DNA from 3 places in the Enterocloster sp. HCN-30185 genome. Region 2 is predicted to be linked to each of the others. Evidence: predicted binding sites of a transcription regulator. Region 2 holds the regulator's gene; each other region holds the start of a gene.
What was found. Region 2 encodes HrcA, which represses chaperone genes, less so after heat shock. Its sites were predicted from a motif close to TGTTAGCACTCNNNNNNNNNGAGTGCTAACA; they were not measured.
Positions count from the first base shown of each region.

Region 1: WKT10_RS12280 (co-chaperone GroES) is a predicted target of HrcA. The motif match lies at 6,650-6,680, and genes of this name have one in related genera.
Region 3: clpB (ATP-dependent chaperone ClpB) is a predicted target of HrcA. The motif match lies at 1,634-1,664, and genes of this name have one in related genera.

Region 1 is NZ_JBBKBT010000012.1:48,775-58,959, forward strand. Features, by position in the region: gene WKT10_RS12260 (AraC family transcriptional regulator) at 1-870, shown strand, start outside; gene WKT10_RS12265 (acid phosphatase) at 1,016-2,782, shown strand; gene WKT10_RS12270 (serine hydrolase) at 2,898-4,388, opposite strand; gene groL (chaperonin GroEL) at 4,605-6,227, opposite strand; gene WKT10_RS12280 (co-chaperone GroES) at 6,273-6,557, opposite strand; gene WKT10_RS12285 (glycoside hydrolase family 2 TIM barrel-domain containing protein) at 6,756-8,186, opposite strand; gene WKT10_RS12290 (AraC family transcriptional regulator) at 8,360-9,154, shown strand; gene WKT10_RS12295 (hypothetical protein) at 9,295-9,957, shown strand; gene WKT10_RS12300 (hypothetical protein) at 10,009-10,185, opposite strand, start outside.
Region 2 is NZ_JBBKBT010000022.1:7,800-17,984, forward strand. Features, by position in the region: gene uvrB (excinuclease ABC subunit UvrB) at 254-2,251, shown strand; gene WKT10_RS15160 (N-acetylmuramoyl-L-alanine amidase family protein) at 2,389-3,570, shown strand; gene WKT10_RS15165 (DUF5688 family protein) at 3,650-4,561, opposite strand; gene hrcA (heat-inducible transcriptional repressor HrcA) at 4,925-5,971, shown strand; gene grpE (nucleotide exchange factor GrpE) at 5,978-6,568, shown strand; gene dnaK (molecular chaperone DnaK) at 6,607-8,460, shown strand; gene dnaJ (molecular chaperone DnaJ) at 8,628-9,788, shown strand.
Region 3 is NZ_JBBKBT010000003.1:200,883-211,067, reverse strand. Features, by position in the region: gene WKT10_RS05010 (hypothetical protein) at 1-589, shown strand, start outside; gene WKT10_RS05005 (hypothetical protein) at 711-1,559, shown strand; gene clpB (ATP-dependent chaperone ClpB) at 1,733-4,324, shown strand; gene WKT10_RS04995 (DUF4250 domain-containing protein) at 4,345-4,524, shown strand; gene cls (cardiolipin synthase) at 4,740-6,272, shown strand; gene WKT10_RS04985 (putative ABC transporter permease) at 6,311-6,802, shown strand; gene WKT10_RS04980 (lysophospholipid acyltransferase family protein) at 6,918-7,658, shown strand; gene pheA (prephenate dehydratase) at 7,655-8,791, shown strand; gene WKT10_RS04970 (ATP-binding protein) at 8,874-10,148, shown strand.

The sequences.
Region 1 (10,185 bases), on a different contig from region 2:
CCCATTGAAAACTCTACCTTTTATTACTTTGACTACGATAAACGAAGTCACGCTATCAACATGGATTTTCCACATTTTCACAGCTTTTATGAACTGATGATCCTCTTAAGCCCAAAGGCATACCATTTCGTAGAGGGAAAACGCTATGATATCATTGCCAATGATCTGGTGCTGCTCCCTCCATCGGTGCTCCATCAGTCCGAATATCTGCCCGGCCCGCCCAGCGATCGTATCATCATTGGATTTATGCTGCCAAAACAGATGAATTACGGTGCTTCCGGCTATAAGGAAATCCTTTCCGTTTTTAACAGCTCTGTACCCATTTTTCGTTTTCACAAAGAGGAACAGAACCGTTTATACCAGAAGCTCAATGAAATCGTAATGATTGCCAAAGATACGCCCAATGTCAATATCCGCAATCTTCTGATACACACCAAATTTACGGAATTTCTCTTTCTCCTGTATGAAATGCAGGGGCTAAACCATTACGTTCCTAACGTGGAAAACGGTGTGAAAGAAAAGATTTATACTATTACCAACTATATCCATACCCACTACACGGAAGATATTTCTCTGGCCGCTCTGGCAGAGACATTTTACATCAGTCCCTACTATCTGTCCCACCAGTTTAAAAATGTCACTGGCTACACGGTGGTACAGTACATCCAGCTGACACGGATTAAAAATGCCCAGTATCTCCTGCTCAATTCACCTATGCGTATTACGCAGGTAGCAGAATCCACTGGTTTTTCCAGTTTTTCACAGTTCAACCGGGTATTCCGAAAGTTCTGCGGTATGTCTCCCTCGGACTACAAGCTGACTTCCCACCACTCCTCCTACCGTCCTACGGCCCCAGATGAACAACAGTAATTTTACCGTAATTTTACCCCGGCATTACCAAAACGCATAAAATGCATATTCCCCTTCTCAAAACACGCAAAATATGAGTAGTCTTTGTCTGTTTTTCTTTGTTATGATGAATTTAAAATTGATTCGCGAGGAGGATTTTTTTTCTATGAAACGTTCAAAATTCATCAAGCAGGCAGGTGCTCTTGGAGCAGCGCTGGCAATGACTGCCACACCAGTTATGGCTGCCACTGATCCAGCTGCCATCGAACCAGTTCCGGGTCCCCATGGCTACTTTGTAGATACCTACAAGACAAATGCCATGGAAAACCAGTCCCCTGAGTCTAATGCAGTCGTAGGGGTTCTCTCCCCCTTCTTAAACATCTGGGAGCCAGGATCCAGCTGGGATAACGGAACCAAGCTTGGCGAGGACGGAAAGCGTCTTCTGGACCAGAATATCTTTACCTGCATTACCATGACCCAGAACCGCACGCTGGAGCAGGAAGTTCAGGCTTATCTCACCGACCGCCAGAACCAGAACTGGTCCGCACTGGACGGACTGGGTTCCTATGAAACCGCGTTTAAAAACCTGGCAAATGCGAAAACCTCTCTGCCGGATGCCATCCCTGCTGATGCAGAAACGAAAAAATACAGTGATAAGGGCAATGAAAATGGATCCTGGGCCGATGAAACCTCCTCTCTCGGCAGCATGGTAGAGCTTGTAAATACAGTCCGCGGCCCTCATGCCAGCGGCAATCCTGCCAAGGTTTATTTCCAGTATATGCGCCCCTTCCGCTGGAGCAGCGACGTATCCATCGTACCGGCCTTAAAGCCCTGCGTATCATCAAAGCCCATGGAGGACGGCGGCTTCCCAAGCGGCCACACAAACGCAGGCTATCTGGCATCCCTTTCTCTGGCCTATGCAGTTCCGGAACAGTTTAAAGAATGTCTTACCAATGCATCTGAGATTGGAAATTACCGCATCATCGCAGGTATGCACTCTCCTATGGACGTAATGGGCGGACGCACCATGGCAATGGCCCTGGCTGCCGCAGCCTTAAATGATCCGGACAATGCCCAGTTAAAGGCAGACGCCCGCAAAGAAGCAGAAGAAATCCTTCTTAAGAATCCTTCTGCCAAGGAAGTAACCTACTATGATGATGATGAATTAAACGCCATCCGATACAATGAACGCATGACCTACAATATGCCTCAGACCGGTGATCCCACACAGCCTATGCGTGTTCCAAAGGGAGCAGAAGTTCTTCTGGAAACAAGATTCCCTTATCTGAATGCAGACCAGCGCAGATGGGTTCTGTATTCCACAGGCCTCCCCTCCGGCTATGTATTTCTGGATGACGCCGAGGGCTGGGGACGCTTAAACCTCTATGAAGCAGGCGACGGCTACGGCTCCTTTGATACAGACGTAACCGTAACCATGGACAGTTCCAAGGGCGGCTTTGATGCCTTTGACCAGTGGAAAAATGACATCGACGGAGAAGGAAGCCTTACGAAAAACGGCTCCGGCACTCTGGAACTGTGGGGAAATAACAGCTATACCGGCGGCGTCCATGTAAACGGAGGAACGCTCACCGCAGCCTCTCCTTACGCCTTCGGATACAGCTCTGTAGACAATCATGCAGCCATTACAGAAAATGTAAACGGCGCGCTTAATATCTCGGGCGACTTTACACAGGGCGCTGAGGGTGATTTAACCTTAAAGATCAGCGGTCCTGAAGATATGCTCGCAGTAGGCGGAACTGTAAATGCAGGCGGCGACCTGATCCTTGATTTCACCAATTATTCCCAGCCAGCTTCCGGCATGACCGTTCTGACTGCCGATCAGATCAATGGCAGCTTTGCTTCTGTAAAGACCGTTGGACTGGCGGATGGAAAGACCGTAGAAGTAACTGATCAGGCAGTTATCGTAAAATAATAAAACAGCATGCCATCAGGCACACTGCATGAAGAATGCGGCAGACCCACACAAACAGTCTGCCGCATTTTTATAATCGATCGCCGGTTGATCATCCTGTATACGGAAATATCCCCTACCGGATCCAGGCTCCGTCCGCTCCTACCCGGTATCCGTCCGGGGTTGTGGCATTTGTCATCATCACACCGTCTGCTCCCAGATAGTACCAAACTCCATCCTGGCTTTCTTCCCAGTAGTTTTTTGCCATAGCACCGTTGGAACGCAGATAGTACCACTTTCCATCAATCTGGCGCCAGCCTTTTGCCATAAATGTATCTTCATCGATCCAATAGATTCCTTCTGCATCAGAAACCCATTCCCCACTGGCTTTTGCTCCGTTATCCTTGACAAAATTCCAGCCTTTTTCCGTCTTTGCCCAGCCGTGCTGAGAAGAAACACCAGGTCCGCCCTCTGTACCTGTGACCGGAACACCCGTGTTTCCCGGGTTCTGGGGAGCACCCGTATTTCCCGGTACAACCGTTACTCCTGATGCTCCTGTACTTTCGGGAGCACCGGCTGCCCCTGATGGGCCGGCACCAGCTCCGGGACCGCCGCTTCCCGCTCCTGTCTGGGAAGAACCTGCATTCTGTCCCCCAGTCTGGTTTGTTCCAAGCGCTCCTGCCTTTGCCAGCTCAAATCCATAGTCCAGCATGGCCTTTGTATCCACATAGTGGGTGGAACGGCTCTTCATCACTACCGCGATCATGCGGACTCCATTCCGTTCTGCCGCCGTTACCAGTGTATTTCCTGCCTTGGAGGTATAACCCGTCTTCCCCCCGATTATCCCCTCATAATAACGGGAATCATTGGGATTTAACATCTTATGTCCCATTGTGACCGTAAGCCCGGAAGGATTCTTTTTCGTAGCCGGAAGACTGTATGTCCTGGTGGACGCTACTGTCCTTACCACCTCATTCTGAAAAGCAGCTCTGGCGATCAGCGCCATGTCCTTTGGCGTGGTATAATGCTCCGGATCATTTAATCCATGGGGATTCGTAAAATGGGTGTTGGTACAGCCAAGTTTAACCGCCTTCTCGTTCATCCTGTCTGCAAATGCCTGGACACTACCTGAAACGTGTTCTGCCAGCGCATTTCCTACTTCGTTAGCAGACTTTAAAAGCAGGGCATACAGACACTGGCGAACCGTCATGGTATCGCCCTCCACCATACCGATGGAAACAGCTCCTGATTCCAGATTTGTAGTAGCTGATGCTGAAAATGTCACCGTATCATCCAGGCTACAGTTTTCTGCCACTAAGAGAGCCGTCATCAGCTTTGTAATACTGGCCGGATAATAGCGGGTGTCTCCATTTTTGGAAAACAGCACCTTTCCCGAAGCCCCGTCCATGAGCACCGCCCCCTCAGAGGACACAACCGGCTGGGCAATATTTAAACGTTCTGTATTTTCCTGTGATGCAGGTGCTCCCGTTCCAGAAGGCTCTGAGGAAGAGCTTTGTCCTGTTTCCGGATTTAAAGGCGTAATCGTTACCGCATAAGCCGGAAAAGACAGCCCCAAGACCGCAGCTGTACATATACCAAGAACCCGCTTCCATCTGTATGGTTTCATATATCAAGTACCTCGTTTTCTATCCAATGTATTTTTCCAGTATATCACAGTTTTCTTTTACAAAAAAGCACAGAAGTATTACATTTTCATTAAGGCTGTACCCGTTTCTTTTCTCAAAAACCCTCATTTACGCAAAAATCCCCCCTGGTTCTGAGAATAAATCCCAGATCCAGAGGGAATCCGTAGTTTTATATTTTACCAGTTTTGACAGGGAAATTAGTACATTCCGCCCATGTCAGGTGCTGCAGGAGCTGCGGGAGCCGGCTCCTTGATCGCTGCTACAACAGACTCTGTTGTAAGCAGAGTAGATGCAACGCTGGTAGCGTTCTGCAGAGCGCTTCTTGTAACCTTTACAGGATCCAGGATACCAGCCTCGATCATATCTACAAATTTCTCATTGTATGCGTCAAAACCGCATCCAACCTCAGACTCTTTTACCTTATTTACAACAACAGCGCCTTCCAGACCTGCGTTGGAAACGATGTGGAACAGAGGAGCCTCCAGAGCCTTTAAGATGATCTTAGCGCCTGTCTTCTCATCACCTTCCAGACCGTCTACTACCTTCTGAACATCTACGGTAGCATGTGCGTATGCAGAACCGCCGCCTGCGATGATGCCTTCCTCAACTGCCGCACGGGTTGCATTTAATGCATCCTCCATACGCAGCTTGGCTTCCTTCATCTCTGTTTCGGTAGCAGCGCCTACACGGATAACAGCTACGCCGCCTGCCAGCTTAGCCAGACGCTCCTGCAGCTTCTCCTTATCAAACTCAGAGGTAGTCTCACCGATCTGCTTGCGGATCTGAGCCACTCTTGCTGCAATCGCTTCCTTATCGCCCTCACCATCAACGATGATGGTGTTTTCCTTCTGTACCTTAACAGATTTTGCACGGCCTAACTGATCTAAGGTAGCATCCTTCAGATCCAGACCAACCTCTTCGGAAATAACGGTACCGCCGGTCAGGATTGCGATATCCTGAAGCATCTCTTTTCTTCTGTCGCCGTAGCCCGGAGCCTTGACAGCAACTACATTGAAGGTACCTCTTAACTTATTTACGATCAGAGTTGTTAATGCCTCGCCCTCAACATCCTCAGCGATGATCAGCAGTCTTGCGCCCATCTTTACGATCTGCTCTAACAGAGGCAGCAGATCCTGGATATTGGAGATCTTCTTATCAGTGATCAGAACGTATGGATCATCCAGATTTGCTTCCATCTTATCCATATCGGTGCACATATATGCGGACAGGTAGCCTCTGTCAAACTGCATACCTTCTACCAGATCCAGCTCTGTCTTCATGGTCTTGGATTCCTCGATGGTGATAACGCCGTCCTTGGAAACCTTCTCCATGGCGTCAGCTACCATTGTACCTACCTCATCATCCGATGCAGAGATAGCTGCTACTCTTGCGATCTGAGCCTTGCCGCCTACAGGCTTGCTCATAGCCTTGATCGCCTCAACAGCTGCGTCTGTGGCCTTCTTCATACCCTTTCTTAAGATGATCGGGTTAGCGCCTGCTGCCAGGTTCTTCATGCCTTCATTTACCATAGCCTGTGCCAGAACGGTTGCTGTGGTAGTACCGTCGCCTGCTACGTCATTTGTCTTGGAAGCAACTTCCTTGATCAGCTGTGCGCCCATGTTCTCAAATGGATCTGCAAGCTCGATTTCCTTTGCAATAGTAACACCGTCATTTGTGATCAGCGGTGCGCCAAAGGACTTGTCAAGAACTACGTTGCGTCCCTTAGGGCCTAAGGTTACGCGAACGGTATCTGCTAACTGATTTACGCCTGCTTCCAGTGCCTTGCGGGCATCTACGCCATATTTAATCTGCTTTGCCATGTCAATCAACCTCCAAATTTATAAATAAGTCCGTATTTTTAATGATTACTCTACTACTGCCAGAATGTCGCTCTGCTTAACGATCACATACTTCTCGTCATCCAGCTCTACCTCTGTTCCTGAATACTTGGAATAGATTACAGTGTCGCCGGCCTTTACCTGCATAACCACTTCCTTGCCGTCAACCACGCCGCCTGGTCCAACTGCGATTACCTCTGCCTGCTGTGGCTTTTCCTTTGCTGCTCCCGGAAGAACGATGCCGGACTTGGTAGTCTCCTCTGCAACTAACTGCTTTAATACGACCTTGTCAAATAATGGTACTAACTTCATATCTGGATTCCTCCTTGTGATCATTCATTATTTTCTCTCAGCTTTTGCTGTTTCCTGCTTCTTTTGTTCACAATGTAAGTTATACCACTGCTTATTAGCACTGTCAAGAGTTGAGTGCTAATATTTTCTAAAATATTTGTGAAGTATCATTAGATCATACAGCGCCACTTACTCAAATATGACTAAAACAACGCCATTTTACTCAATTTCACAGAACACCTCATAGGAAGGCTTTTCATTTCCATACAGATCCGTCGACCCATGGATCCGCTGCTTCATTTTCCCCTCCCCATATTCCCCATAGTGAGTTCGATAGTCATTTAAGGAAAACCATACATAGCCTGCCATATTTTCGAGGCTTTTATATACCGGGATCCGCTCTCTTAAGATCTGCGCCCTTCTCTCATCGCCCCCTTCAAAAGCGGGCTCACACAATCCAAATTCCGTAACCATGGACGGCATACCGCCAAACTTCTCATACGTCCTTCGGAGCACCCCTTCTACATCCTCACAGGGCTGCCAGAGACCCAGATACTCATTCCACATGGCAATATCGCCATACATGGCCGCATCATCCAAATCAACATTTGCATCTCTGGAAACCGTATTGGAAACATAATTCACCAGCCTGCTGCCATCCAGTTCTTTAAAATACCGGTACATCTCCTTTACATACGCAATGGTTTCCGGAAGTTCTCCCCCAAGCTCATTTCCAACGCCCCAGCAGATAATGGACGGATGGCTGCCGTGATAATGCACCATTTCCCCGGCCTGCTGCTTTGCCAGCGCAAGCTGCTCTGATCCGGCTTTCTTTGGCTGTCCCCAGAAAGGAATCTCCTCCTGAACCATAAGTCCGTTTTCATCGCACCAGTCCAGGATCTTTCTGTCCTGCTGCCAGTGGAAACGGGTAAATACGCAGCCCGCCTGTTTTAACTGAGACAGGCATTTTCTGCTGTGCTCAAAGGGCTCTGGCTGGGGATGCTCCGGCGCCCATAGCTTAAGGCCCACAAAGGGGATACGGACCAGCGTGTCTGTATGGATCGTTTCAGACAGCACTATGTGTCCGGTTTTGTACTCCGACACCTGCACCAGGGCCTCTTTCGCTGTTCCTTTTATATAAAACTCCAGATAACCGCTGCAGGTCTGTCCGCTTATGGATTCAATGGCATACCCTGTTTTCATTTCCATAATATCGTCCTTTTCCATCCGGATCAGACATACATCCCGGAGCAGCCCTCCGTCATCCGCCCAGTCATAATCCAGTCCATGAGGGAGCATATCCTCTTTTTTACTGTTGTCTGCGACTACACAGATCTGGTTTTTCCCCCGTACTGCCAAATCAGTTATATCCAACTCAAAGGGCGTATATCCAGAGCCTGTATGGCCTCCTGCCGGTATTCCGTTTACAAATACCCTGGCCGTATGAAATACACAACCAAAATACAGCACTGCCCTGTCCCATGGCATTTCATCCAGTTCAATTTCTGTTGTATATTCTGCCGGTCCTCTGTAAAGCTGTACCGGCCGCTCATTTTCCACATTCCATGTATAAGGAAGCGTCACTCTTTTTTCAAATCCAAGCTCCGGGATTTTAAAATCCCAATCCTTTAATTCTGTAATACACTTCATCTCTGCCACCTCTGTTATATAGACTTAAAGATTCACAGGCTGATTGATTGACCCCTGTTCTGTTTTAGTATACAATGAAGCAGCGGAAATTTCTTTTGAAATACCGCCGAATAATTTCAAAATCCTGCTGTATGGCAGAGTAGGAGGAATATGCAAAAAGGTATCTTACAGTCATCCGAGCTTTTTTCTATTCCGGCGCTTTTAATCCCAGGCTCTTTTTTTACCCTTTAAGCGCAGGCCATTTTTACTGTACCAGTGGATACCGGGTAGACCGCAGCTCCTTTGACAGTATTTTAATCGCTTACATCGTCCGCGGTACCTTTTCTTTTTTATATCAGGGACGTGAGCTCACAGCAAAAGCCGGAGAAATCGCTCTGGTAGACTGCTTTGGACCTCACATGTACTGCACCCACAATCATCTGGAAACATACTGGCTCCATATCTCCGGCAGCAATACAAAAGAGCTTTTTGAGGAGCTCATGATCAAAAGAGGCTGCATTATTTCCCCAGCTTCTGTAATTCCTGCCCATATCTATGAGCTTTTTGAGCTTATAAAAGCCAGAGAAGCCATAAGCATCAGCCGCTTATCCTCCAGGATATATACACTGATCACAGGCCTGTTTGAAGAAACCATGGATTCTGAGGGAGAAAACAGTTTGTCCTTTGCAGCGGTCCGCTATATGAAGGCACATTATTCCGAAAAAATAACGGTTGAACATATGGCAAAGGCAGTCAGCCTGAGTCCTTCCCAATTTTCCAGACAGTTTAAACGCCAGACCGGTGTTCCGCCCTATGAATACCTGCTGTCTCTTCGTCTTTCCAAAGCAAAAGAGCTTTTAAAAACCACCGAACTTCCCGTTCACGAAATCGCCTGCCAATGCGGCTTTGGAGGAGAATCCAGTTTTATCAGCTTTTTTAAAAAACAGGAGGGCATCCCGCCTTTAAAATTCAGAACCGTTTTATTCTGATAAAAATTTTCTTTCTCTGGATGATTTTCCTGTAATTTAATATTTTTTTTATGATTTCATGTTTATTTTTTTTCCCATTCGTATTACAATAATAGCAAACAGTCATAATCAGACAACTTATCAAAGAAAGGGGAATTTATATGGCAAAAAAAGGTTGGGGAAAACTGGTCGCTTTAGCCGCCGTATCCGGAGCTGTGGCAGCCGGTGTTTCCTATGTACTCCAGTATAAGACCTATCACAAAGAGCTGGAAAAGGATTTCAGGGAATTTGAAGAAGATGAGGATAGTGAATTAAAAAAAGATGGATCTGAAGACAGTACCTTTGAATCAGCGAAAGTAAACCGCAATTATATTTCTCTTACCTCCAGCAAAGACGAATTTAAAGTAGCTGCCAAGGATATGGCTCAGGCTACAAAAAATGTGCTCCGGGACGCAGGAAGCCTGTTCTCTGATACGGCCCATGAGGCTGTATCTGCCGCTGTGGACACCGCACATATAGCACTGAATTCCATGAAGTCAAAAAAAGAGGAATGGAAGGAGGAGCATGAAAAGGAGGATGAGCCCGAAGAGGTACACATGGAGGAGGACGGCTTCCTGGATGACGATTATGTAGACGATGATGATCTCTATGACTATGAACGTCTGGATGCCGAACCAGTCTATGCGGAAAAACAGCCTTCTGAGACCGAAGATGGGGGTTCTTCGGAAGAAGATGATGATGAAACAGAGGATGTAGTTTCAGTGGAACTTGCAGAAGATGAAGAGGGGACCATTCTCACTGAGGATGATGAGCCGCTGGTTTAGGTTTATATACGGGACAAAGCTATTTTCAGGCTTTGTCCCTTTATTTTCCCCTTATACTTCCCACCCCAGCAGGTTCATCCACATCACTTGACCAGCCTGTTCCTCGCTGATCAGATAGCCATGGCTCTGGGCATCGGCAGACATAAGCTGATACTCTTTCTCCTCCTCCATCCAGATCCAGCGGGTATCGATCACTGTCGCCCCTTCTGATGCCGCCATATACCAGTG
Region 2 (10,185 bases):
GTCACTTGACTCGTTGCTTTGTGATATACGAAAGTGCAATGTCTGAGTCCTTTTTATATGGTTTGTTCCTGTTTCGTCCATATAGAATTACATGGGTACGGCAGGTTGCAAAAAAAGCAGATTGTGAACAAAATTCGTCGTGGGCCTATTTTGCCGCAATCTGAGAAAGCGCCACGACGAAAATGAAAAGTTCCTTGACGAATTTTTGCCTTATAGGCGTCCTTTTTTACTTTGAAATCTGGAGGTGGATTTTATGCAAAATGAACAAAAAATCTTCAAATTACATTCCGAATACGCCCCCACCGGCGACCAGCCCCAGGCCATTGAGGCGTTGGTCAAAGGGTTCCAGGAAGGCAATCAATTCCAGACTTTACTAGGGGTTACGGGTTCCGGAAAGACCTTTACCATGGCTAATGTGATTGCCCAGTTAAATAAGCCGACTTTGGTAATAGCGCACAATAAGACCTTAGCAGCACAGCTCTATGGTGAGTTCAAAGAGTATTTTCCGGGTAACGCAGTGGAATACTTTGTATCCTATTATGACTACTACCAGCCCGAGGCCTACGTTCCCTCCACGGACACCTACATTGAAAAGGACTCCGCCATCAACGATGAGATCGACAAGCTGCGCCATTCGGCTACAGCAGCTCTTTCCGAGCGCAGCGATGTGATCATCGTGGCATCTGTATCCTGTATTTACGGTCTGGGAAGTCCCATTGATTATCAGGAGATGGTTATTTCACTGAGACCGGGGATGGAAAAGGACCGGGATGATGTGATCCGCAAGCTGATCGAAATCCAGTATGACCGCAATGACATGGACTTTAAGCGGGGAAGCTTTCGGGTCAAGGGTGATGTTCTGGACATTTATCCGGCCTACTCAGACGGTCAGGCCTTCCGGGTGGAATTTTTTGGGGATGAGGTAGACCGGATCATGGAAATTGATACCGTGACTGGAGAGGTGAAGGCCCAGCTGGGGCATGTGGCGATTTTTCCGGCATCTCATTATGTGGTTCCCAAGGAAAAGATGATGGAGGCCACGGAACATATTTTAGAGGAATTAAAGGAGCGTGTATCATTTTTTAAGAGTGAGGATAAGCTGTTAGAGGCTCAGAGGATTTCCGAACGCACGAATTTTGATGTGGAAATGATGCGGGAGACAGGCTTTTGTTCTGGTATTGAAAATTATTCCAGACATTTGACGGGAACAGCACCGGGAGAGCCTCCCTGTACCCTGATTGATTATTTCCCCAAAGACTTTCTCATTATTGTAGATGAGTCCCACATCACTCTGCCTCAGGTACGGGGCATGTATGCGGGAGACCGTTCCAGAAAAATGACGCTGGTGGACTATGGGTTCCGCCTTCCTTCTGCCCTGGACAACCGTCCTTTAAATTTTTCGGAATTTGAAAGCAAGATTGATCAGATGCTGTTTGTATCAGCTACGCCCTCTGTCTATGAACAGGAGCATGAGCTGATGCGGGTGGAGCAGATCATCCGTCCGACCGGGCTTCTGGATCCGGAAATATTTGTCCGTCCTGTGGAGGGGCAGATTGACGATCTGATTTCAGAGGTGAACAAGGAGGTGGCAGGCCATCATAAGGTTCTGATCACTACTTTGACAAAGCGGATGGCAGAGGATCTTACCGATTATATGCGGGAAGTGGGAATTCGGGTGAAATATCTCCATTCCGATATTGATACCTTAGAGCGTGCGCAGATCATCCGGGATATGCGCCTGGATGTGTTTGACGTGCTTGTAGGGATTAATCTTTTAAGAGAGGGCCTTGATATACCGGAGATTACGCTGGTGGCGATTCTGGATGCGGACAAGGAAGGTTTTCTCCGTTCAGAAACCTCACTTATTCAGACAATTGGCCGTGCGGCACGGAATTCTGAGGGTCATGTGATCATGTATGCCGATACCATCACAGATTCCATGCGGGTGGCGATTGAGGAGACGAAACGCCGCCGTCAGATCCAGCAGAGATATAATGAGGAGCATGGCATTACGCCTACAACCATTAAAAAGGCAGTAAGAGACCTGATCACCATTTCAAAGGCCGTGGAAAATGACAGTTTCGCAGATACGAAGGATCCGGAATCTATGGATGAGAAGGAACTTAAAAAGCTTTCAAAGGAACTGGAAAAGAAGATGCGTCAGGCAGCAGCCGAGTTAAACTTTGAGGAGGCGGCTCGGCTCAGAGACCGTATGGTGGAAGTGAAAAAGCTGCTTTTGGATATGGAATAGTCTGGGAACCGGTTTGGGCTGTAAGGAATTGTAAACTCTTTGTAAGAATTATGAAATTGCATAAATCCAAACTTTCCTTTATAATAAAATCATACAAAAGAAACAAAACGAATCTTAAATATAAGGAGGAGAGGTATATGTATACAAAGAAAATATTTTCCCTGGCAATGGCAGCGTTTTTGTCAGCTATGGCTGTATTTCCGGTCTATGCGGGCACGGAGAAGATCGATACAGTGCGTTTGGAATTTTCTTATGATAAGGAGCCGGAGAGCGGAGATGATATTGGTGATATCAGCGTAAGGGCCAGAGACGATTCATATGATGTGGATTCCGTAGAGTACACGAATCTGGAGGATAAGGATGTCTGGACGGTAGGAGATGTTCCCGAGGTAAAGGTAGAACTTTCTGCTTCTGAGGGATACCGTTTTTCCTATACCAGCAAGAGCCACTTTAAGATAAGCGGCTGTGACGCTGAGTTTAAAAAGGCAAAAATTTATGATGACGGCGATTATATGGAAGTGACGGTAGAGCTGGACCGTATCGGAGGCAAGCTGGAGGCTGCTGATAATCTGGACTGGAATGACAGCACGGCTGAGTGGGACGAGGTAGAGGGTTCCAAGAGCTATGATGTAAAGCTGTTAAGAGATGACAAAACGGTTACAACTGTCAATACATCTAATACGTATTTTGACTTTTCCGGATATTTTAATAAAGAAGGAGATTATACCTTCCGTGTGAGAGCTATTGCAAGCTATAATGACAAGGCAGGCGAGTGGTCTGAGGATTCTTCTTCCCTGTATGTAGATGAGGATGAGGCAGGTTCTTACGGTGGAAGCGGACGCTGGGTACAGGAAGGCGGACGCTGGTGGTATTCTTACTCTACAGGCGGTTATCCGGCAGATGGCTGGAAACAGATCGATGGAGTGTGGTATCTCTTTGACCGTTCCGGATATATGCTTACTGGCTGGCAGAAGGTAGACCGTCAGTGGTATTATCTTGGTTCCAATGGTGCTCTTACAACCGGCTGGCAGAATGTAAACGGACAGTGGTATTATCTCAATGGAAGCGGTGAGATGCAGACGGGCTGGCAGTATGTAAGCGGCAGATGGTATTATTTAAACAGCAGCGGCGTAATGCAGACAGGATGGCTGGAGCAGAACGGACAGTGGTATTATCTGGATGGAAGCGGCGCTATGACAACCGGATGGCAGTCTGTGAATGGCAGATGGTACTATATGGGCGGAAGCGGAGTGATGTTTAGAAATACCTGGACACCGGATGGAAGATATGTAGACGGATCGGGAGCCTGGGTTCAGTAAGGGTTGTATAAAGGATAGGTAAAAAGAGGAGCTGCTGTAACGGATGAAAGGGTTCGTACAGCAGCTCCTTTTGTATGCTTTAATTGAGGGGAAGCATGCAGGAAGATACGATCTCAATCGAATCAGATCTCCGGCTGTAGCGATAGATCTGATTGGAGAGGCGGTCCTGAGGCAGAACCTCGGAGGCATTGATCGGGGCTACCATTTGGCTGAGTTCGTCATAAGAAATGTCTTCTTCATCGGGAAGAAGCAGAACTTCATGGATACTGGAGGGAAGGATCAGTACGTCGCGTTCAATCCCTTCTGAGAAATGTTTAAGAACATCAGGATAGAGCATACAGATTGCTCCGTTGATTCCGCAGGTATTGGAAAGAACATAGAAAGGGGTCATGGCCTGTCTGTTCAGGTCGGGGACGGCGTCTGTCAGATCCTCTAAAATACAGTCCATACTGGTAATGGACGGAGGAAAGAGCCGGGAAACATTGGAGATGGCAGCCTGAAAGAGTTCATCCTGGGAAATACCCCAGGTATTCAGATGAGAGGTATGGATTCCGGCAGTCATTATACCGGTATCATTTTCCTGAAGAAACAGGTAGAATACGATGGAAAGATCGTTCCATGGAATATGAGGCATATCCTGCAAAAGTGTTTCATTGGCAGCCGTGTTAATAAGGCGGCAGGCGGTCCGGGATTTCATGGCGCTGTAATCGGAAAGCCGGGCCGGATGAATGGTGGGCAAAACCTCATTGGAGCGGTACAGTTCCAAAAGCTCCTGAGTGATTTCCTCCAAAGAGCAGCCTTTCAGATACTGATGGTAGCAGTTATTGAGATAAATAGCAGGAGCTACCGGATTTTTGTTTTTGGAAATGCACAGACCATCCAGAATCAGGCCGTTGTTTTTGGTGATCCTGTGCAGACTCAGTTCATACTCCTTTCCCAGGGCCTGTTCCATGCCCGTTTTGATTTTGTTGAGAAATACGTCGTATACCAAATGTATACCCCCTTAGTACATTATATTTATGTAAACTGCAAAAGGCAGCTTCATAGCAGGTAAGAAAAATATTGTCCGGATATCATTCCTGAACAGGATCTGAAACGTATATAAAAGAATGTTTAGAAGGTTACAAAACAGACAGAAATTCTGATTTGTGAAATAAAAATGAATCTACGTCCAGAATAAAGGCAGAGAGGACTTTTGTCAAGAGAAAACTGTATATACAGGAAATAAGATCATGAAAAAAATGAAAAATCCCTTGACAAAACAGAGAGAAAGGAATATATTATGAAATGTAGATGTTAGCACTCCAGAGCATTGAGTGCTAATAATCCCAAGAGAGGAAGGTGACAGGAAACGATGGATACACAGCTGGATAACCGGAAGATCACCATATTAAAGGCGATCATCAAAACCTACCTGGAGACAGGCGAACCGGTTGGTTCCAGAACCATTTCCAAGTATTCAGAATTAAAACTGAGTTCTGCCACCATCCGTAACGAGATGTCAGATCTGGAAGAGATGGGATATATCATTCAGCCCCACACTTCCGCAGGGCGTATTCCTTCCGATAAGGGATACAGGTTCTATGTAGACCAGATCATGCAGGAAAAGGACAATGAAGTTACAGAATTTAAGGATATGATGGTTCAGAAGGTTGATAAGCTGGAACTGGTCCTTAAAAAGATGGCTCAGGTTCTGGCGGCCAATACCAATTATGCGGCCATGATCAGCGGCCCCAGCTACCACAAGACAAAGCTGAAATTTATCCAGCTGTCCAGAGTAGAGGCACATAAGCTTCTGGTAGTGGTTGTGGTAGAAGGCAATATCGTTAAAAATACCATGATCGATATTGCGGAAGAGCTGGGGGAACAGGAACTCTTGAATCTGAACATCCTGTTAAACAGCAGCTTAAACGGGCTGACGATTGAAGAAATCAATCTGGATATCATCAGTCGTCTGAAGGAGGATGCAGGCATTCACAGCCAGGTGGTGGAGCTGGTCTTAAACGAGGTTGCGGAAGCGATCAAGGCCGGCGGAGAAGATCTTCAGATTTATACCAGCGGGGCTACGAATATTTTTCGGTATCCGGAGCTTTCAGAAGGCGATAAGGCCAGCAAGCTGATCGGGACACTGGAGCACAAGGAAATGCTTCAGGAGTTTGTTTCCGAGGTCAATACGGAAAACGGCGGTGACGCCGGGATCCAGGTCTATATCGGTGATGAAACGCCGGTTCAGTCCATGAAGGACTGCAGCGTGGTTACAGCCAATTACGATCTGGGCGGAGGACTTCGGGGAACAGTCGGAATTATCGGACCGAAGCGTATGGATTATGAAAAGGTCCTTGGAACGCTGCGGAATCTGATGAGCCAGCTGGATGCAGCATTTAAAAAGGATGAAAGGTGATAAGCAGTGAGTGAAGATAATAAGAAGGAAGAAGTAACAGATATTCCGGAGACAGAGGAAGCGGCAGACGCTGTCAAAGAGGAAACTGCGGAAGCAGAGACTCAGACAGAAGAAGCTGCGGATAACGCGTCAAAGGGAGGTTTCTTTAAGAAAAAGAAGGATCCGAGAGATGAAAAGATCGAGGAGCTGACCGACCGGGTAAAACGCCAGATGGCTGAATTTGAAAATTTCAGAAAGAGAACGGAAAAGGAGAAATCTTCCATGTATGAGATGGGCGCCAGAGATATCATTGAGCGCATCCTTCCCGTGATCGACAATTTTGAGAGAGGCCTGGCAGTAATCCCTGAGGATAAAAAGGAAGATCCCATTGCAGAGGGCATGGAAAAAATCTACAAGCAGATCCAGAAGGTCTTTGAGGAAGCCGGAGTAAAGCCCATTGAGGCAGCCGGAAAGGAATTTGATCCCAATTTCCACAATGCAGTGATGCATGTGGAGGATGAGAGCCTGGGAGAAAATATCGTTGCGGAGGAGCTCCAGAAGGGATATATGTACCGGGACAGCGTTGTAAGACACAGTATGGTTAAAGTTGCAAACTAAAATATTTTATAGATTGATCAAATCAGGAGGAAATAACTATGGGCAAGATTATTGGTATCGACTTAGGTACAACGAATAGCTGCGTTGCCGTTATGGAAGGTGGAAAGCCAACCGTTATCGCAAATGCAGAGGGCGTAAGAACCACACCATCTATCGTGGCATTTACAAAAACAGGTGAAAGACTGGTAGGCGAGCCAGCAAAGCGTCAGGCAGTTACAAACGCAGACCGCACCATTTCTTCCATCAAGCGCCATATGGGCACAGACTACAAGGTGGACATTGACGGAAAGAAGTACACACCACAGGAGATTTCCGCCATGATCCTTCAGAAGCTGAAGGCAGATGCAGAGAGCTACTTAGGCGAGACAGTAACAGAGGCTGTTATAACTGTTCCCGCATACTTTAATGACGCACAGCGTCAGGCAACCAAGGACGCAGGAAAGATTGCAGGTCTGGAAGTAAAGCGTATCATCAACGAGCCTACAGCGGCAGCGCTGGCTTACGGCCTTGACAATGAAAATGAGCAGAAGATCATGGTATACGACTTAGGCGGCGGTACCTTTGATGTTTCTATTATCGAGATCGGTGACGGCGTAATCGAGGTTCTTTCCACCAATGGCGATACCCATCTTGGCGGCGATGACTTTGACAATGCAGTTACAAACTGGATGATCGCTGAGTTTAAGAAGGCAGAGGGCGTAGATCTTTCCGCTGATAAGATGGCTCTTCAGAGATTAAAGGAAGCAGCTGAGAAGGCAAAGAAGGAGCTGTCTACCGCTACTACTACCAATATCAACCTTCCGTTCATCACTGCAACTGCAGAGGGACCAAAGCATCTGGATATGAACTTAACCAGAGCAAAATTTGACGAGCTGACTCATGACCTGATCGAGCGCACCGCAATTCCGGTACAAAATGCATTAAAGGATGCAGGCATCACTGCTTCTGAGCTTGGAAAGGTGCTGTTAGTAGGCGGTTCTACCCGTATGATCTCTGCACAGGAAAAGGTAAAGCAGATCACAGGCAAAGAGCCCAGCAAGTCTTTAAATCCGGATGAGTGCGTAGCCATCGGTGCTGCAATCCAGGGCGGAAAACTGGCAGGCGATGCAGGCGCCGGAGATATCCTTCTTCTGGATGTTACCCCACTGTCCCTGTCCATTGAGACCATGGGCGGAGTAGCTACCAGACTGATTGAGAGAAATACAACCATTCCTACAAAGAAGAGCCAGATTTTCTCTACTGCTGCTGACAATCAGACTGCTGTTGATATCCATGTGGTACAGGGTGAGCGTCAGTTTGCAAGAGATAACAAAACTCTTGGACAGTTCCGTCTGGATGGAATTCCGCCAGCAAGAAGAGGTATCCCTCAGATTGAGGTAACCTTCGATATCGACGCTAACGGTATTGTAAATGTATCTGCAAAGGATCTGGGAACCGGAAAAGAGCAGCACATCACCATTACCTCCGGCTCCAATATGTCTGACGCTGATATCGACAAGGCTGTAAAGGAAGCTGCTGAGTATGAGGCTCAGGATAAGAAGCGCAAGGAAGCCATTGACGCCAGAAATGACGCCGACTCCATGGTATTCCAGACTGAAAAGGCCTTAGAAGAGGTTGGAGACAAGATTGATGCCAATGATAAGGCAGAGGTAGAGGCAGACTTAAATGCACTGAAGGAAGCAATCAACCGTGCTCCGGTAGATCAGATGACCGATGCTCAGGTAGAGGATATCAAGTCCGGCAAGGAGAAGCTGATGAACAGCGCTCAGAAGCTCTTTGCAAAGGTATATGAGCAGGCACAGCAGGCAGGAGCAGGCCCTGACATGGGCGGCGCAGCAGGCGGCTCCAGACCGGATGATGATGTAGTAGACGCAGACTTTAAGGAAGTGTAAGGAGAAAGGATTCCCGCCTGCAGCAGGGCGGGAATCCATTATATAAAACCGTAAGGCCAGAGGTCCGGTCCATTGGGCGAGATGCCCCCTGGCCGGACCTAAAGGTCTGTCCGGGGATATTTTATTTAAGAGAAAATGTTCTGATAGATATGTAAGAGGTAAACAACATGGCAGAGAGTAAGAGAGATTACTATGAGGTTCTGGGCGTTTCCAAAGACGCGGATGACGATGCCCTGAAAAAGGCATACAGAAAGCTCGCCAAAAAATATCATCCGGATGCCAATCCCGGAGACAAGGAGGCAGAGGCCAAATTTAAAGAGGCATCTGAGGCTTACAGCGTGCTCAGCGATCCTCAGAAGCGCCAGCAGTATGACCAGTTCGGCCATGCCGCCTTTGAGCAGGGAGGCGGAGGCGCAGGAGGGTTTGGCGGCTTCGGCGGTTTTGACTTTGGCGGTCAGGATATGGGAGATATTTTTGGAGATATTTTTGGAGATATCTTTGGCGGCGGCCGTTCCTCCAGAGGAAGAAGCGGTCCTTCAAGGGGCGCAAATGTAAGAACCGCAGTGAGGATCACCTTTGAAGAGGCTGTGTTCGGCTGTGAGAAGGAAATTGAGATTAATTTTAAGGAGACCTGTTCTTCCTGTAACGGAACAGGCGCAAAGGCGGGTACGTCGCCCCAGACCTGTACAAAATGTAATGGAAAGGGTAAGATCATGTATACCCAGCAGTCCTTCTTTGGACAGGTACAGAATGTACAGACCTGTCCGGAGTGTGGCGGCACAGGCAAGGTGATCAAGGAAAAGTGTCCGGATTGCTATGGTACGGGGTATAAGACAGTCCGCAAGAAGTTTAAGGTGTCCATTCCTGCCGGTATTGACAATGGTCAGTGCGTTCGTATGGCCGGAGGCGGAGAGCCCGGTATCAACGGCGGTGAGAGAGGCGACTTGCTAGTGGAGGCAGTTGTTTCCCAGCATCCGATCTTTAAGCGTCAGGATACAAGCATTTATTCTACCGTGCCGATTTCCTTTGCAAGAGCGGCTTTAGGTGGTACGATCCGGATTAAGACAGTGGACGGAGAAGTGGAGTATGAGGTTCGTCCTGGTACGCAGACTGATACGAAGGTGCGGCTGAAGGGGAAGGGTGTGCCTTCCTTAAGAAACCGGAATGTGAGAGGGGATCACTATGTGACTTTAGTGGTTCAGGTTCCTGAGAGAATGACCCAGGCTCAGAAGGAGGCCCTGAAGCGGTTTGATGAAGCTATGAATGGGGTGGCTTCGGAGGAAGGGAAGCCTAAGAAGAAGGGGTTTAAAGAATTTTTTGAAAAATGAAGATGAGATGCGCTGAGTGCAGGCGCGTTTCGTGCTTTGACTGATGTGAGCGGGAGACCGCCCTGGAATTGCTCTTGTTGGATGGTTTTGTGTGAGGATGACGAGAGACGTTTTGGGGGCGGTTTTCTTTTTTTGTGGGGAGGATGTTGTTGGAGGGGGGGATGCGGAAGGGGAAAAGCTTTATCTTTGGGAGCGAGGGGATGCGGGAGCTGGTTTTTTAGGGATCGGGCGGGGATCTTCTTGACCCGCTTGCGGGTCAAGAAGCATCGGATGTTCATCCGATGTGAAATCGTGCAGGAACAGCTCCTTACAAGCAAGCTTGACGGGGCTGTTTCTGCACGATTTCGCGCCGTCCTGAATTTTTGAGAAAAATTAAGAAAATCGCAAAGATTCTGGG
Region 3 (10,185 bases), on a different contig from region 2:
GTATATGCAGGAGAGTCGGGTACTGGGGGAGGAGTGGAGAGAGGATTTTCAGGCGCCTGTGACATTTTATTCCTATGGAGCAGATGAATATGAATTGGGTGGAATAAAAATTTCCGGGGAAGATATCCTGGATTCAGCTTTGGCAGAACAGGAGCTTCTTTTAGGAGAAATGGGGCTTTCGTCCGAGGCTTACCATATCACATCTATGGATTGGGATGGGGAAAGCTTTATGGATGAAACGGGCCAGGTCTGCCGCAGGGCGTCGGCAAGGGGAGAGAGGCTGCTGCGTGATTACGAGGCTGTATACAGAGGACAGGTTCAGGTTGTGGAGCCGGTTTCCTATGAGGTGTCCGCTGTGTATGAACCTGCGGAACTGGGGAATATTTCTAATTCAGAAAAAGAGCAGGAAGAGGCATTGGTTTTAGAGCCGGAAGCGGCAGAAGAGCCGGATCCATTTTTACGCTGGATCCGAACCGGAGTGACTGTTACGGCTGCATTGGGAGTTTCAGGCATATTGTTGGGGATTGTTCTGTATTTTACAGGGAAAAACAGGTGTAAAAGCCAGGAAGAGGAGCTGAAATATAATTAGGGCTTAATGATTTTTTTATAGAATTCTAAAGAAAATTTCAAAGAAAATACATAGTAAAAACACAGATTGCGTAGTAATATGTATCGTGTATACAGAAATGTATGGAGAGGAGAGTTCATTTATGAAAAGAAAATATTTTATGATCGCAGTGATGGCAGCTGCCCTTGGAATGACTGCCTGTTCATCTCAGAAAACAGAGACTGAGGCAGCAACGGCTACGACAGCCGCGTCTTCGGCAGCAGAGACAACCACGGCAGAGGCTTCTTCCGAGGAAGAGGAGGCAGAGACGGAGAACTTTTACGGTATTGTAAAGACAGTAGAGGATACGGTTATTACAGTAACAGACGATGCCGGAACAGAAGCCGGATTTGACGTGTCCGGAGCAGAGCTTACCGGAGCAGAGGCCATCGGTGAAGGCGATGAGGTAGATGTTTACTACACAGGAGCGCTGGGAGAAACGCCGGCAAAGGCCGTAGAGGTTGATATTGTGATTTCCGCAGCAGAGGAAGCCGAGGAGGAAGCTGCTGAGGAGGATGATCTGACAATCACGGGAACCATTGAAAGCACAGAAGATGGAAGCCTTGTTTTAAAGACGGAGGACGGTTCCTATACCTTAAATACCCTCATTGCCCAGACGGTCACAAAGGACGGCGTCAAGGCCGGAACAGAGGCAGATATTACATATTATGGAGATCTGGAAGATGAGGAAGTTCCCGCAGTCGCCACAAAAATTGTGACTGCAGACGCCAGAGATACAGAGGACGCGGGAATTAAGACCCTTACCGGTACCGTAGCAGAGGCAGAGAGCAATCATGTGGTTCTGGATACAGAGGATCCGGAAAATACCTTCTTTTCATTTGTGGGAGAAGATGGGATGTTTGACGGCTTAAAGACCGGAGATACGGCTACTGTGATCTATGAGGGTACATTAACAGCCAAGACCATTAAAGCATTAGGACTTAAAAAGTAAATAATTTCTTTTGCACCCGCCTGTTGGAATCGTTCCGGCCGGCGGGTGTCTGCATATAAAGGATTCTGTAAAAAAATTAGCACTCGACTCTTGACACTGCTAATAATGTGTGTTATAGTACGCATAGAACAAAGAACAGAAACACGATTCCGCAGCAGAAAGGGGAATGGCGTATGAATATCAATAAATTTACACAAAAGTCCATGGAGGCGGTGCAGGGCTGTGAAAAGCTGGCGTATGAGTACGGCAATCAGCAGATCGATCAGCCGCATCTGCTTTACAGTCTCCTGACCTTGGATGACAGCCTGATCATGAAGCTGGTTACGAAAATGGGAATCCAGGGAGATATGTTTAAAAATGAGGCCAAACAGGCCATTGAGAAGCTTACAAAGGTAAGCGGCGGCGGCCAGCTTTACATCAGCAATGATTTAAACAAGGTACTGATTAACGCTGAGGATGAAGCAAAGGCTATGGGAGACGAGTACGTTTCGGTGGAGCATTTGTTTTTAGCACTTTTAAAGCAGCCCGGACGGGAAATGAAGGAGCTGTTTAAGACTTATGGAATCACCAGAGAACGGTTTTTGCAGGCGTTGTCCACCGTCCGGGGCAATCAGAGGGTAGTCAGCGACAACCCGGAGGCGACCTATGATACACTGGAAAAATATGGTTATGACCTGGTAGAGCGGGCCAGAAACCAGAAGCTGGATCCGGTGATCGGCCGCGACAGTGAAATCCGCAACGTAGTCCGTATTCTGTCCAGAAAGACAAAAAATAATCCGGTGCTGATTGGTGAGCCCGGCGTAGGTAAGACAGCCGTTGTAGAAGGTCTGGCTCAGAGAATCGTCCGGGGCGATGTGCCGGAGGGCTTAAAGGATAAAAAGCTCTTTGCCCTTGATATGGGAGCCTTAGTGGCAGGAGCCAAGTATAGAGGCGAATTTGAGGAGCGTTTAAAAGCAGTTCTGGAAGAGGTAAAAAAGAGCGAAGGCCAGATCATCCTCTTTATTGATGAGCTTCATACCATTGTGGGAGCAGGAAAGACAGAGGGATCCATGGATGCGGGCAATATGTTAAAGCCCATGCTGGCAAGAGGCGAGCTGCACTGCATCGGCGCTACTACCTTAAATGAATACCGCCAGTACATTGAAAAGGATGCGGCCTTAGAGCGCCGGTTCCAGCCGGTTATGGTGGCAGAGCCTACGGTTGAGGACACCATTTCCATTCTCAGAGGACTGAAGGAGCGGTATGAGGTTTACCATGGCGTAAAGATCACAGATTCCGCTCTGGTAAGCGCAGCCATGCTGTCCGACCGCTATATTTCCGACCGTTTTCTGCCCGATAAGGCCATTGACCTGGTAGATGAGGCCTGTGCAATGATCAAAACTGAAATGGACAGTATGCCCGCAGAATTAGACGAGCTGTCCCGCAGGCTGATGCAGATGGAAATCGAGGAAGCAGCATTAAAAAAGGAAACAGACCGCTTAAGCCAGGATCGTCTGGCAGATTTACAGAAGGAGCTGGCAGAGCTGCATGATGAATTTACAGCAAAAAAGGCTCAGTGGGAAAATGAAAAATCCAGCGTAGACCGCCTCTCTGCTCTCCGTGAAGAGATTGAGGCTGTAAACCGCCAGATCCAGGATGCCCAGCAGAAATACGATCTGAACAAGGCGGCAGAGCTTCAGTATGGAAAGCTGCCCCAGCTGCAGAAGGAGCTGGAGGCAGAGGAAGAGAAGGTTAAAAAGGAAGATCTGAGCCTGGTTCATGAGAGTGTGACAGAGGATGAGATTGCAAGAATTGTGTCCAAATGGACCGGCATTCCTGTGGCAAAGCTTACAGAGAGCGAGCGCAGCAAGACCCTTCATCTGGATCAGGTGCTCCATAAGAGAGTCGTAGGACAGGACGAGGGCGTTGAGAAGGTCACAGAGGCCATTATCCGGTCAAAGGCAGGAATTAAAGATCCTACGAAGCCCATTGGTTCCTTCCTGTTTTTAGGCCCCACCGGCGTAGGTAAAACAGAGCTTGCCAAGGCTCTTGCAGAGTCACTGTTTGATGATGAATCCAATATGGTGCGCATTGATATGAGCGAATATATGGAGAAGCATTCTGTGGCACGTCTCATTGGAGCGCCTCCAGGATATGTGGGCTATGATGAGGGCGGACAGCTTACAGAGGCTGTGCGCCGCAAGCCCTACAGCGTAGTGCTGTTTGATGAGGTGGAAAAGGCCCATCCGGATGTATTTAATGTGCTGCTGCAGGTACTGGATGACGGACGGATCACAGATTCTCAGGGACGCACGGTGGATTTTAAAAACACCATTATCATTCTTACTTCCAACATCGGCTCCCAGTATCTTTTAGAGGGGATTGATGAGAATGGCTCCATCCGCCCGGAGGCTAAAGAGGCTGTGATGAATGACCTGAGAACTCATTTCCGTCCGGAATTTTTGAACCGTCTGGATGAAATGATTCTCTTTAAGCCTCTGACAAAGGAAAATATTGGAAGTATTGTGGATTTATGCATTGCGGACTTAAACCGCCGTCTGGCAGACCGGGAGTTAAAGCTGGAGCTTACAGAGACAGCGAAGGCCTTTATCACAGAAAACGGCTATGATCCCGTATATGGCGCCCGTCCTTTAAAGCGGTATCTGCAAAAGAATGTAGAAACCCTGGCAGCAAAGCTGATTTTAGGAGGAGGGCTGCGGGAAGGCGCTGTAATCGTGATCGATGTATCGGAGGATGGAAGCAGGCTTATCGCTTATACGGAATAAAAAGAAAGGAAGGTCATAAGGTGAATAAGATTCCAAAGGATCCCATGATCCTGTTCAGCTTTGTGAATACACAGCTTAGAGACCGTTTCAGTTCATTGGAAGAGATGTGCAGAGAAATGGAGCTGGATCAGTCTTATATAGAAGAAACTCTGGAAGGTGCAGGGTTTTCCTATGATCCCAAACGGAACTGCTTCCGCTGATGGTTGGCAGCAAAAGCCGGCTTTATCTGATGTCTGGTCAGATAGGGCCGGCTTTTTTGAGGTGGTGCGAAAGGGCGAAGGCTGGAAATAAATAACAGGATGTGGTAGACTGGACAAAAGATCATTCACGGAATAGGGATGTATATTGTGATGGGGGATCTGTTAAGCTATAGTAGGAATACCCGATAGAGGATGAACAAAGCAGGAGGAGATATATGGGAGTGATATTCAATGAGGCAGAGGCTGTCTGGGAATGGCTTATGACGCATCTTATCGTAATCAATCTCTTGTTTTCCATTATTATTATTTTTTTCCAGCGCAGAGATCCCAGATCGGTATGGACCTGGCTGTTTGCTCTGAACTTTATTCCGGTGTTCGGAATTATATTTTATCTTCTTTTCGGCCAGGATTTAAAAAAGAGCCGGATGTTTAAGGTAAAGGGAATCAGCGATCGGCTGAATATGCCGGTTAAAAGCCAGGAAGAGATTATCCGCTCAAGCGATATTCCGGAGGAAATGATGGATCCCCTCATAAGGGATTTCCGCAGCCTGATCCTCTATAACCTGGAAACTTCCGGAGCTGTGCTTACGACCGACAATCAGGTGAAGATCTACACAGACGGCCAGGCGAAATTTGAAGGCCTTCGGACCGCTCTGCGCCGTGCCAGCCGATTTATCCACATTCAGTATTATATTATTAAAAATGACGAGGTATTTGATTCGATCGTGCCGATTCTGGAGGATAAGGTGCGTGAAGGCGTAGAGGTGCGGATTCTTTATGACGGCATGGGGGGTCGCTTTATGCCGAAACGCCGGTGGGAGGAACTGCGCCGCGCCGGGATTTTAGTCGGTGTATTTTTCCCTCCTATTTTAGGCTGGCTGAACCTGCGTGTAAATTACAGAAATCATAGAAAAATCGTTGTGATAGACGGGAATGTGGGATTTGTAGGCGGTTTTAATATTGGACGTGAATATATTTCAAAGGATCCCGGATTCGGTTATTGGAGAGATACCCATCTGCGGATCACCGGTGAAGCAGTGATGAGCCTGCAGATCCGCTTTGCACTGGACTGGAATTATGCTACGGGAGAGAATCTCTTTAAAAATGAGGCCTATTTCCGGACAGATCTGAAAAAGAAGACGGACGTCCGAAGGGATAAAGAAAGACCGGCCTGGCCTGATCCTGAACTGGAGGGAAGCCAGGTGGGAATGCAGATCATTGCCAGCGGTCCGGATACCAGAGAACCCCATATCCGAAACAACTATCTGGAACTGTTTCACAAGGCAAAGCACCATATTTATATTCAGACGCCTTATTTTGTGCCGGACGACGCCATTTTTTCGGCGCTTAAGATGGCTGCTTTGTCCGGGGTCGATGTGCGTCTGATGATTCCCTGTAAGCCGGATCATCCGTTTGTGTACCGGGCAACCTGTTCTTATGCAGGAGAACTTTTGGATTATGGTGCAAAGGTCTATATCTATACTAATGGTTTTCTCCATTCCAAGGGGATTATGGTTGACGGCCGGGTCTGCTGCTATGGCACTGCCAATATGGATATCCGGAGCTTTGAACTGAATTTTGAGGTAAACGCTACGATTTATGATGAGGCGGTCACGGCAGAACTGGAGCAGGCATTTATGAATGACCTGCCTCACTGCCGCCAGATAACAAGAGAGGATTATAAAAAAAGAGGCCTTCTGACCAGGATCAGGGAGCAGGGAAGCCGTCTTTTGTCTCCGCTTTTATAGGAAGAATAATTTTCAGTTCTGCTGTCCATACTAGCCCTATGAAGAGACAGTATAATGGAAAATTAAAAGAATCGCTCTGCAATTTCTGCCGTTGCGGGATTGCGGGCTGGTGTCTGGAGGTCATTTTCACTTCATCGGAATCCTGGATGCGGGGAGATATGCGGCTCATGGGGCGCACCTCGCTCTGGATGTTTCCCATCTATGGCATGGGAGTCCTTCTGCCGGGGATCGTAAATACGGCAGACCGTTGGCTCACCGGCCTGTCTGCATTCCCGGAGGCGGGAACCGATCGTATTTCACCACCAGCCAGACTGGTGCGCCACGGACTTATGGATATGGTTCTGATTTTTACGGCAGAGTATGTGACAGGAACGATTTTAAAGCATTTTAATGTGTGCCCATGGGATTATTCCATGTGGCCCGATCATATCGGCGGGGTGATCCGGCTGGCTTTTGGGCCCCTGTGGTTTTGCACCGGGCTTCTCTTTGAGATGCTTCAGACCCCCGGCAGACTTGAAAACTCAAACTAACAAAGAGTTGTATTTCCGATGTTTTCTGGTATATAATGGATACCATCAGCGGGCAGGAGAGCATCCCTTTATCCGCTGATGGCAGTAAATATTTTGAACAGAAGGAGAGTTACATATGATACGCTTATTGCTGGCAGCCATCGCCATTGTGCTGTATTTGGTACTTACTTTTCCGGTTTTGTGTTTTCTGGAGAAAAAGGCAAAAAAGAACCCGGAGGAGGCAGGCTGGAAGAGCTTTTCCATGGTGCGGTGGATTTTTAAAAAAATCAGCCGGATCGCCGGGATCACATACGAGGTGCGGGGGCTGGAAAATATTCCCACCGACCGGGCGGTGCTTTATGTGGGAAACCACAGAAGTTATTTTGATATTGTCATGGGCTATATGACCGTTCCTGGACTGACCGGTTTTATTGCCAAAAAGGAAATGATAAAGATCCCGCTGCTAAACCGCTGGATGGATCGGATGAACTGCTTATTTTTGGATCGTTCGAATATTAAAGAAGGTTTAAAAACTATTTTGGCAGGAATTGAAAAGATCAAGGGAGGAATTTCCATGTGGATTTTCCCCGAAGGAACCAGAAATCCCGGTGAAAATCCGGAAAAACTGATGGAGTTCCATGAGGGAAGTTTAAAGATTGCAGAAAAGAGCGGCTGTCCGGTGATCCCTGTTGCCATGGTGGGGACGGCAGAGGTATTTGAGCGTCATTTCCCATGGATCCGGCCCAGCCATGTGATCATCGAATACGGAAAACCCATTTATTTAAAGGAACTTCCGGCAGAAAACCGCAAGTTCCCCGGAGCCTACACAAGAGAGATCATTTGCTCCATGATAAAAGAGCTGGAGGAACAGAGATGAAGGAACTGAACTTACAGGAGATCCGGCAGCAGCTGGATGTGATTGACGCCAGCCTGACAGAGCTGTTTGAGACACGTATGGAGCTGTGCAGAGAGGTGGCTGAGTATAAGATACAGACCGGAAAGCCTGTTTATGACAGGGAGCGGGAGCAGCAGAAGCTTAAGGCGGTTACGGCTCTGGCTCACAGTGATTTTACGCGCAAAGGTACATATGAACTGTTTTCGCAGATCATGACCATCAGCCGCAGGCTTCAGTATGGTCTTCTGGCTTCCCACGGGCAGGAGATGGACACCGGGTTTTCCATGATCGAGGATTTAAAAAGGGAAAATGTGCGGATCGTATATCAGGGTGTGGAGGGCTCCTATGGACACGGTGCGGCCCGCCGGTATTTCGGCCCGGATGCGGATATGTACCATGTAAAGACCATGGAGGATGCCATGACAGAGGTGGAGGAGGGCCGGGCAGATTATGCGGTGCTCCCTATTGAAAACTCCTCCGCTGGGGCAGTAAGCGACAACTATGATCTCTTAGTAAAGCATAATGTGTACATCGCAGCGGAAACGGAGCTTCCGATTAACCATGCGCTGCTGGGCCGGGAAGATGCGGATATTAAGGATATCCGGACAGTTTATTCCCATCCGCAGGCTCTGATGCAGACCTCCCAGTATCTGAATGCCCACAGGGACTGGAAACAGATCAGCACGGTCAATACGGCGGTAGCGGCTAAAAAAGTGGCAGAGGAAAACGATCGTTCCCAGGCGGCGGTAGCCAGTGAGATTGCGGGAGAGCTTTATGGCTTAAAGGTGCTGGAGCGCTCCATTAACCACAATAAAAATAATGTGACCCGTTTTATTATCCTGTCAAAGGATCCTGTATACAGAAAGGGCGCTAATAAGGTGAGCATCTGTTTTGAGGGCGTCCACAGAAGCGGCTCTCTTTACAATATGCTTGGAAATCTGATTTACAATGACATCAATATGCTGATGATCGAATCGCGCCCCATTCCCGGGAGAAGTTGGGAATACCGTTTTTTTGTAGATGTGGAAGGGTCTTTATCCGATGCAAAGATCCGCAATGCTTTAAAGGGGATTTCTGAGGAAGCCGTATCCTTAAGGATCCTGGGAAACTACTGAGCCGAACCGGTTGGAGCGTGGATTCCCTTATCCGCTGATGGTAAGGGAAATATGGATACAAAGAAGAAACGAGGAAAGAGATATGGATATCAGAGGACTTGTGATCTACCGCAATTTAAAACATCAAACGCTGTTTGAGCAGATGGCAGGATTTATGGGAATGTCAGAAGAAAAGGAGAGTACAGATTCTTTTGCCTGTGCGGGACAGCTGATCGAACTGGCTGCAAAGTACGGCTTTGAAGGAAACCTGTGGCACTGTTTTCTGGCGCTCTGCCTGGCAGATAATGAAAATGCATATACAACTGCCTGTGAGGTCAAAGGGCCTGCAGGCGGTACTCTGGATCTTCTGGCGAAAGAAGACTTTGCCATTTTCAAGGCACTGTTTGATTTTGATCTTTCTTCTCTTGCGCCCTCTTCTTTGTGGAGCCTGCTTGCGGACTACCGCCCGGCACTTCAGGAGAGCCGGGTTTTTAACTGCAGGATCAAGGACAGGATCGTGGAGCTGGCAAAGGCCCTGGAGCAGGCATCTGACCTGGAAGGATTTCAGCAGACTATGGTGGAATTTTACAGGGGATACGGGGCGGGAACCTTTGGACTGAATAAGGCTTTCCGGATTCTGGAAAAAGAGGCCGGAGGGCTGACGGTGATCGATCCCATTGTAAATGTGGAGCATATTTATTTTAAGGATATTGTGGGATATGAGCTTCAGAAGCATAAGCTGATTGAAAATACGGAGGCTTTTGTAAATGGAAAAGAGGCCAACAACGTACTTTTATTCGGTGATGCGGGAACGGGAAAATCCTCCAGCGTAAAGGCGGTTTTGAACGAATATTACAGCAGGGGCCTGCGTATGATTGAGGTATACAAGCACCAGTTTAAGGATCTTTCAGATGTTCTGGAGCAGATCAAGGACCGCAATTACAAGTTTATCATTTACATGGATGATCTGTCCTTTGAGGATTACGAGCTGGAATATAAGTATTTGAAGGCTATTTTGGAAGGAGGACTGGGAAAACGCCCGGATAATGTGCTGATCTATGCGACCTCCAACCGCCGCCATCTCATCCGGGAGAAATTCAGCGACAAGAGGGAGCTGGATGACGATCTTCACAATAATGATACGGTTCAGGAGAAACTTTCTCTGGCAGCCCGGTTCGGCGTTACGATTTACTACGGTTCACCGGACAAACGGCAGTTTCAGTCCATAGTCAAAGCGCTGGCTAAGAGGCATCAGCTGGATATACCGGAGGAGGAACTGCTTTTGGAAGCCAATAAATGGGAATTGAGCCACGGAGGACTTTCCGGGCGTACGGCTTCCCAGTTCATTACCCATCTGCTGGGATGCGATTTTACATAAAATATACAGAAATTTTACATCATAAGGAAGAAAGAAG